2 regions of the Janthinobacterium amylolyticum genome follow, and region 2 is predicted to be linked to the other one. Evidence: riboswitches for the same ligand, from Rfam matches in the RefSeq annotation. Region 2 holds a riboswitch; the other holds the start of a gene.

Region 1 (4,188 bases), on a different contig from region 2:
CGGACGATCTCAACCTGGTCTTGTACTTGCAAGACCTGTCCCGGCCACGCCTTGCGCGGCACCACATGGCGGTTCACGGCCAGCGCCAGCGCCTGGTTTTCCAGCGACAGCGCGGCGATCAATTGGTCCAGGGTTTGCCCGGGCGGCACCTGGTGCGGTGCGCCGTTGAGGGTGATCTGTATCAATGCACTCATCACGCTCCCCTCAGACCTTGCGGTACAGTTCGGCGCCGTTCTTGATGAACTCGATGGCCTTGACTTCCATGCCCTGCTTGAGCGCCTTGTCTTCCGCGATGCCCATGCCGGCCGCGTACTCGCGCACTTCCTGCGTGATTTTCATGGAGCAGAAATGCGGGCCGCACATGGAGCAGAAATGCGCCACCTTGGCAGAATCCTTGGGCAAGGTTTCATCGTGGAATTCGCGCGCCTTGTCCGGGTCCAGGCCGATATTGAACTGGTCGTCCCAGCGGAATTCAAAACGGGCTTTCGACAGCGCGTTGTCGCGGATCTGCGCGCCCGGATGGCCTTTCGCCAGGTCGGCCGCATGCGCCGCGATTTTATAGGTGATGATGCCGTCCTTGACGTCATTCTTGTTCGGCAGGCCCAGGTGTTCCTTCGGCGTCACGTAGCACAGCATGGCCGTGCCATACCAGCCGATCAGGGCCGCGCCGATGCCGGACGTGATGTGGTCATAGCCGGGAGCGATATCGGTGGTCAGCGGCCCCAGCGTATAGAACGGCGCTTCGCCGCACTGGTCCAGCTGCAAGTCCATGTTTTCCTTGATCAGCTGCATCGGCACATGGCCCGGGCCTTCGATCATCACTTGCACGTCGTGCTTCCAGGCGACTTGCGTCAGTTCGCCCAGGGTTTTCAGTTCGCCCAGCTGCGCTTCGTCATTGGCGTCGTAGATGGAGCCGGGGCGCAAGCCGTCGCCCAGCGAGAACGACACGTCATACGCCTTCATGATCTCGCAGATCTCTTCGAAATGCGTGTACAGGAACGATTCCTGGTGGTGCGCCAGACACCATTTCGCCATGATGGAGCCGCCGCGCGAGACGATGCCCGTCAGGCGCTTGGCTGTCATCGGCACATAGCGCAGCAGCACGCCAGCGTGAATGGTGAAGTAATCGACGCCCTGCTCCGCCTGCTCGATCAGGGTGTCGCGGAAGATTTCCCAGGTCAGGTCTTCCGCCTTGCCATTGACCTTTTCCAGCGCCTGGTAAATCGGCACGGTGCCGATGGGCACGGGACTGTTGCGGATGATCCATTCGCGCGTCTCGTGGATGTGCTTACCCGTCGACAGATCCATGACGTTGTCGCCGCCCCAGCGGATGGCCCAGGTCATCTTTTCCACTTCCTCGCCGATCGACGAGGTGACGGCGGAGTTGCCGATATTCGCGTTGATTTTCACCAGGAAATTGCGGCCGATGATCATCGGCTCGACTTCCGGATGGTTGATGTTGGCAGGGATGATGGCGCGGCCGCGGGCGATTTCCTCGCGCACGAATTCGGCCGTGATTTCGGCCGGAATACTGGCGCCGTAAGCCTGGCCCGGATGCTGTCGGCCCATCAGCTCGGCCAGGCGTACGCCCATGGGGCCGGAGGCCTGCAGCTCGCGCAGATACTCCTGGCGGCGCATGTTTTCGCGGATGGCGACAAATTCCATTTCCGGCGTGATGATGCCGCGCCTCGCGTAATGCATTTGCGTGACGTTCTTGCCGGCGACGGCGCGGCGCGGCTTGCGGTGCAGGTTGAAACGCAGCTCGGCCAGCTTCGGGTCGGCCAGACGCGCGATGCCGTAGTCGGAAGTCGGACCGGGCAATTCTTCCGTATCGGCCCGTTCCATGATCCATGGCAGGCGCGGCGTGTCGAGGCCCGAGCGGATGTCGATCTGCACGTCCGGGTCCGTGTAGGGGCCCGAGGTATCGTAGACATAGATGGGCGGGTTCTTTTCGCCGCCGAACGACGCTTCCGTGTCGGACTGGCTGATTTCGCGCATGGGCACGCGAATATCGGGGCGGCTGCCCTGCACATAAATCTTGCGGGAATTGGGCAGCGGCGCGATGGCGGCTTCGTCGACCGTGGCGGTGGCGGAAAGAAATTTCGGATTGGCGTTCATTTTGGCTCCTTGGCTTGGCTTTTATTCAGCCTGGAGCCAGCTAAGGAGGTTCGGATGCGCGCACGCGGAAAAAGCAGGTGCGGTCATCCTAAAGCTTCCCTTCGCTGGCATTATCCAGATCAGGTTCGGAGGGTATTTCTCACCCGCGCTTGCACTGTGTTTTCACAGCGAAAGGCAGGACCCCTAGCGTTTGCCGCCTTGCGGCAGCGAGCCAATTATACGCGTTTCAAGGCGCGTGGCCAGATGATTTCGTGCAGGTGTCGCGTTTGCGTCCCGGTCTTATTTTTTCTTGCCCCAGCGCCAGCTGGTCGGTTCGCCCTTCAGCCAGCACACGCCGACGAGCGCGCCGGCGATGACCACTTCATACACGATGTACAGCGCCAGCCCGTCCTGCGGCGGAAACAGGAAGGCGCCGCAGGCGAACAGCCCCAGCGCGCCCAGAAAGACCAGCCAGCCCTGCCAGGTGATGGGCATGCCCCAGCCCCAGCCATAGGTCTTGGCGGGAAACCAGTATTGCGGCGGCGTTGCGGGTGGCGCTTTGTCAGCCATGATGCTTTCCTTGTCGATGTGGATAGCGGCAAGTATAAATCAGCGGCTGTGATGGCGTGCGCTGACATCGAGGCCGATGCCCCGGTAGCCGATGAAGCGGCTGCCATTGTCGAACATCGGCTCGCCGCTCACTTGCAGGTACTGCACGCTGCCGTCCGCGTTCGTGCGGCTGTAGATGAAGTCGAGGAACGGCTCGCGCGCGGCGATTTTCGCGTCCAGCAAGGCGCGCTCGCTGGCGTTCCAGCGCTGCGGCTCTTCCTCGCTGCCGATGCCCAGCATCTCGGCGACGGGGCCGGAAAAGCGCGTCAAATTGCCCTGCGCATCCTGTTCCCAGTACCAGTCGGACGACAGTTCCGTGAAGCGCTGGAAGCGTGCTTCGCTTTCGCGCAATTCCGCCGTGCGTTCTTCCACCATCTGTTCCAGCGACTTGCTGTACTGACCCAGCTTCTGGTACAGCAACCGCACTTCCAGCATGTTGTGGATGCGCGTCTTCACTTCCACCAGGTCGAAGGGCTTGCTGACAAAATCCTTGGCGCCGGCCTGCAGCGCGCGCAGCTTGTGGCCGGGCTGGGCCGTGATGACCAGCACCGGCAGATAGCTGCCCGCTTCGAGTTCGCGCAAGCCTTCCATGACTTCAAAGCCATCCATTTCCGGCATCTGCAAGTCAAGCAGGATCAAATCGTAGCGGTGCTGCTGGTGCAGCGCGCGCACGGCTTGCGGGTCCATGGTGGAGGCGATGCGCGTATAGCCGGCGTTGCGCAGCACCTGTTCCAGCAGCATGACGTTGGCCTCCTGGTCATCGACGATGAGGATGCTGGCGTTCAGGATCTCGGTGGCTTGAAGCATGGCGGTATTCCTAAAAATAAGTGCTGAATCAGCGTACTGCATGAGTGTCGTCGGCCAGGCCATGCGCAGCCGCATGGTGCAGGGCCACGTCGAGCGCGTCCATGAATTCGACGACCTTGATCGGCTTGGTCAGATAGCGGAAGAAGCCGGCCTGCAAGCCTTTTTCGATGTCGCGCGGCACGGCGTTGGCCGACAGCGCCATGACGGGTATGTGGCTGGTGAGCGGATCGCCGTGCAGGATGTGCAGGGCGCCAAAGCCGCTGATGCCGGGCAGGTTGATGTCCATCAGGATCACGTCCGGCTGGTAGGTGCGCGCCAGGTCGATGCCCAGGTGCGCATCGATGGCCGTCAGCAGTTTCAAATCGCTGCGGCGGGCGATCAATTGTTCCACCAGCGCCAGGTTGGCGGGATTGTCTTCCACGTACAGCAAGGTGCGCTGCAAGTCCTGCTGCGTGCGCACTTGCGGCAACGCGTCGCCATGGCCCAGCACCAGTTCCGGCGCGCTGCTGGCGGCCAGTTCGAACCAGAAGGTGGTGCCCACGCCCACCGTGCTGTCGACGCCTATGGTGCCGCCCATCAGCTCGACCAGCTGCTTGGTGACAACCAGGCCGATACCGGTGCCCTCTTCCGTGCTGTTTTCCTGGCCCAGGCGGTTGAACGGCTGGAACAGCTGCG
Region 2 (4,188 bases):
GGAGCACCTGACAAAACCGTAGCGGGCGGCAGCGAATTGTGGTTGAGATGCGCCACTGTGCGAATGCACAGTGAGCATCGGAGGCCGCGATCCGCGACGCGCAGCAGGTTTGGTTCGGTGTTTAAAAGTCGAACTGCGCCGAGACTTTGAGTGTCCGGCTTGCGCCCGGGAACAGGTAGCCGCCTGCTTCCGGCGTCACGTCGCGCCAGTAGAACTTGTCCGTCAGGTTGTTGACGGTGGCGCGCAGCACGGCTGGCGTGCCGGCCAGGCGCGTGGCGTAGGCGGCGCCCAGGTTGAACACGCTGTACGAGGGCACGAAGGTTGTGTTGTTGTTCTCAAACGCCTTCTTGCCCGCATATTCCCAGCTGCCATTCACGCTCAGGCCGGCCACTTGCGGCACGGCGTAGTTGGCGCGCACGGCGGCCTTGAATGCCGGCACGTTGGGCACGCGCTTGCCATCATAGTCCGCACTGCCCGTATCCGACTGCTGGCTGTTCAGGGCCGTGATGGAGGCGCCCAGGTTCAGGTTGGCGCCAGCCTTGCCCTGCGCCGACAGTTCCAGCCCGCGATGCTGGGCCTGGCCCGCACGCACGAAGTGGTAGGTGCTCATGCTGCTGTCGAGGTACTGGTTGAATTCCAGGCCCTTGCGGATCTGGAACAAGGTGGCGGCGACCATGAAGTCCGGCGTCAAGTCCGCCTTCACGCCCAGTTCGACCTGCTTCGATCGGCTTGGCGTCAGTTCCACGTTGGCGTTTTCCGCGTAGCGGTCGGCCGTGCCGCCGTGTTCCATGCCGTGCGAATACGAGGCGTACACGGCGATATTGTCTTGCGGGTTGTACACCAGCGCCACGTTCGGCAGCAGGAAGTCGTGTTTGGCGCGGATTTCCTTGTCGGCCTTCAGCACGTACTGGTAGCCATCCACATCGATCTGGCGTACGCCGCCATGCAGCTTCCAGTTCGGTGCCAGGCTGACGATGTCCTGCACGAAGACGGATTTTTCCTTGTCGTTGCGCACCAGGCGCACGGGGCCCGTGACGCCGTCGGATGGGGCGACGATGACGGGGCGGTAGATGTTGCTGATGCCCACTTCGTCATACACATACTTGCCGGCCCGGTCCTTGCGGTTGAAATACGACACGCCGGCCGTGACTTCATGGCGCAGGCTGCCTGTGGCGAACTTGCCCTGGATCATGGCTTGTGCGCTCAGCGGCTTTTTCGTTTCGCCCAGACTGCGGAAGTCCCACACGGAGAAATCGCCATTGCTGCAGAAGACGGGCGCCCAGCCTTCCGGGCTGCAGCCATACGGATATGCGGTGTAGTCGTCGCGCTTGAACGAGTGCTGGTTGGCGGAGACGGTGGCGTGCCAGTCCTCGTTGAAGGCGTACTGGAAGCGCAGGCCGAGATTGCTGGTGACGGTTTCCACGGGGTGCGTCCAGGGCTGCTTGTTGAGCATGGTGTCGGCGCTGACGTTGGAAGGCAGCTTGCCATTGCTCAGCAGCTGGAAGCCCGGTGCCGTCACTTGCGCCTTGTCCTGGTAGTCGGCGTCGAGTTGCAGCAGCGCTTGCGGCGAAATTTGCCAGTCGAAGGCGCCGGAAATGAACTTGCGGTTGCCGTCGGCGCCCCGGATGTAGGAGCGCAGGCGCTCGGCCGCCACGTTGATGCGGTAGCCGAAGCGCTTGTCTTCCAGGCGTCCGCCCAGGTCGACGGCGCCGTACAGGGTGCCCCGTTCGCGCGCTTCCACGGTGACCGTGCGCAGCGGCGCGGCGGTGGGGCGCTTGACGATGAAATCGATCACGCCGCCCGGTGCCGCCACGCCCGCCTGCAAGCCGGCCAGGCCTTTCAGCACTTCGATGCGTTCCTTGTTTTCCAGCGCAATTTGCGTGTCGCCGGGAATCGCCACGCCATCCTTGCGGTAGCTGGAGTTCGTGTCGAGTTTAAAACCGCGGATGGTGAACTGTTCCGCATAGCCGACGGCGTTGTACGACTCGTTGATGCTGGCGTCGAGCTTGACGGCATCGCTGAGGTTGCGGATCTGCAGGTCCTGCATTTCCTTCTGCCCGATGACGGTGACGGAAGCCGGCGTTTGCAGCAGCGGCGCGTCGGAAAAGCCGCCGACGGAGGCGCGCTTGGCGGCCGGCGCCTTGCTGGCCGTGACGACCACTTCGGCCATGCTTTGCGCCTCGGCCTTGGCCTGCGGGTCGGCAGCTTCGGCGGCGTCGTTCGTGGCAAAGGCTGGCGCGGCAAACGCGTGCAGGATGGCCAGGGTCAGTACAGAAACAGATAAATTCGGTGTGGACATAGATTGCTCGTGGTTCAAGCCGTCTCTGGAAAGAGCACGGCAGGCTGCTTGTTCGGCTGGCGCCAACGCAGGAGCTATCAAAGGAGGGAGGTACTTTGCGCTTTCCTTCGCTGGCATTATCCAGATCAGGTACGAAGGGTATCTCTCACCCGGATAACAGCTCCAGGACCCCTAGCGAACGGATAGCTTAGCATGAACCACGGCCCGCTGTCCCACCTGGCTGACCGTTTTACAACAGTGTGCGTCGAATGTGCAGCCGGCGCTACAGGCTTAGTTCCAGCACCCTGCGGCTGACTTCCGGCGTGATGTCGCGCTGCTCGCCCAGCGCCGTCATGCCGTGCGCTTCCAGCGCGGACACGACGGCGTCCACGCTGGCATGGTTCAGGCCATAGTCTGCCAGGCGCGTCTTGACACCCATGTGGCGGAAGAAATACTCGGTGCGCGCGATGGCCGCCTCGATGCGGCCATCCTCGTCGCCGCCATCGAGGCCCCACACGCGGGCCGCGTACTGCAGCAGCTTGGCGCGCTTGGCCTGCTTGCGCACGCGCAGCATGCTGGGCAGGATGATGGCCAGCGTCTGTGCGTGATCGAGTTCGTACAAGGCCGTCAGTTCGTGGCCGATGGCGTGCGTCGACCAGTCCTGCGGCACGCCCACGCCGATCAGGCCGTTCAAGGCCAGGGTGGCGCTCCACATCACGTTGGCGCGCACGTCGTAGTCGTCCGGCTGCGACAGCGCCTTCGGCCCTTCCTCGATCAGGGTCAGCAGGATGCCTTCCGCGAAGCGGTCCTGCACCGAGGCGTTGACGGGAGTGGTCAGGTATTGCTCCATCACATGCGCGAAGGCGTCGACGACGCCATTGCCCACCTGGCGCAGCGGCAAGGTAAAGGTCTTCGACGGGTCCAGCACGGAAAATTTCGGATATACCTTGCGGCTCATGAACGAGCGTTTTTCCTGCGTCGCCTTGCGCGTGATGACGGCCGAGCCATTCATCTCGGATCCCGTGGCCGGCAAGGTCAATACGGTGCCGAAGGGCAGGGCGGCCTCGACGATCTTGCCGCCTTTCGCCAGGATGTCCCACGGGTCCCCTTCATGCAGGGCGGCGGCGGCGATGAACTTGGTGCCATCGACAACAGAACCGCCGCCGACGGCCAGCAGGAAATCGATGCGCTCGCTTTTCACCAGGGCCACGGCCTGCATCAACGTTTCATAGCTGGGATTGGGTTCGATGCCGGCAAATTCCAGCACGGCATGGCCGGCCAGCGCGGCCCTGACTTCATCGTAGACGCCGTTCTGCCGGATGCTGCCGCCGCCATACGTCATGAGCACCCGGGCCTGGGGCGGGATCAGCGCCGTGATGCTGGCGATCTGGCCCTGGCCGAAGAGGATTTGCGTTGGATTGTAAAAGTCGAAATTGAACATGTGGCTCCCGCTGTGTAGGCTAATGCTGAGCCATGATTATGGCCGAACGGGTGGAAACGTGTCGTGGACGCTTGAGCTTTTCCTCCGCGCGGCGGAGAATGCAGCCGATATCACTTCACTCCGCGAAAAGGAATGCGCATGACCACCGTCCCACTGGAAGAATCCGACTTGCCCGCCACCGCGCTGGACATGCACCGCGCCATCGGCGCCACCATCGCCGCGCTGCAGGCGCTGGACTTGAACAGCCAGCGTTTCGAAGCCTGCACCGACCCGGAACTGCGCCGCGTGCTGGCCCACGCGGGCGACACGAGCCGGCGCGAAATGTCCATGCTGCTCGAATGGATGCGCCGCCGCGACGCGCGCCTGGACAAGGAAATGAAGGAAGCGCTGTTCAAGGCCGGCCCCATCGTGGCCCAGTATCACTACGATGAAAAAATCACCTAAAGCGTCGTAACTGTTGGTTTGTTGC

Evidence for each region. A riboswitch is a leader RNA that binds a small molecule or an ion and turns the genes downstream of it on or off. The one in region 2 is predicted to bind thiamine pyrophosphate.
Region 1: linked by a shared signal. The riboswitch ahead of thiC (phosphomethylpyrimidine synthase ThiC) and the one ahead of ACQ4WR_RS14120 (TonB-dependent siderophore receptor) in region 2 are both predicted to bind thiamine pyrophosphate.

Annotation. Positions count from the first base shown of each region.
Region 1 covers NZ_JBNYXL010000009.1:145,614-149,801, reverse strand. The annotation lists gene thiS (sulfur carrier protein ThiS) at 1-185, opposite strand, end outside; gene thiC (phosphomethylpyrimidine synthase ThiC) at 205-2,118, opposite strand; TPP riboswitch at 2,198-2,313, opposite strand; gene ACQ4WR_RS19895 (hypothetical protein) at 2,398-2,667, opposite strand; gene ACQ4WR_RS19890 (response regulator) at 2,707-3,513, opposite strand; gene ACQ4WR_RS19885 (PAS domain-containing hybrid sensor histidine kinase/response regulator) at 3,542-4,188, opposite strand, start outside.
Region 2 covers NZ_JBNYXL010000006.1:98,830-103,017, reverse strand. The annotation lists gene ACQ4WR_RS14125 (AAA family ATPase) at 1-11, shown strand, start outside; gene ACQ4WR_RS14120 (TonB-dependent siderophore receptor) at 122-2,299, opposite strand; TPP riboswitch at 2,385-2,482, opposite strand; gene ACQ4WR_RS14115 (iron-containing alcohol dehydrogenase) at 2,562-3,719, opposite strand; gene ACQ4WR_RS14110 (ferritin family protein) at 3,858-4,163, shown strand.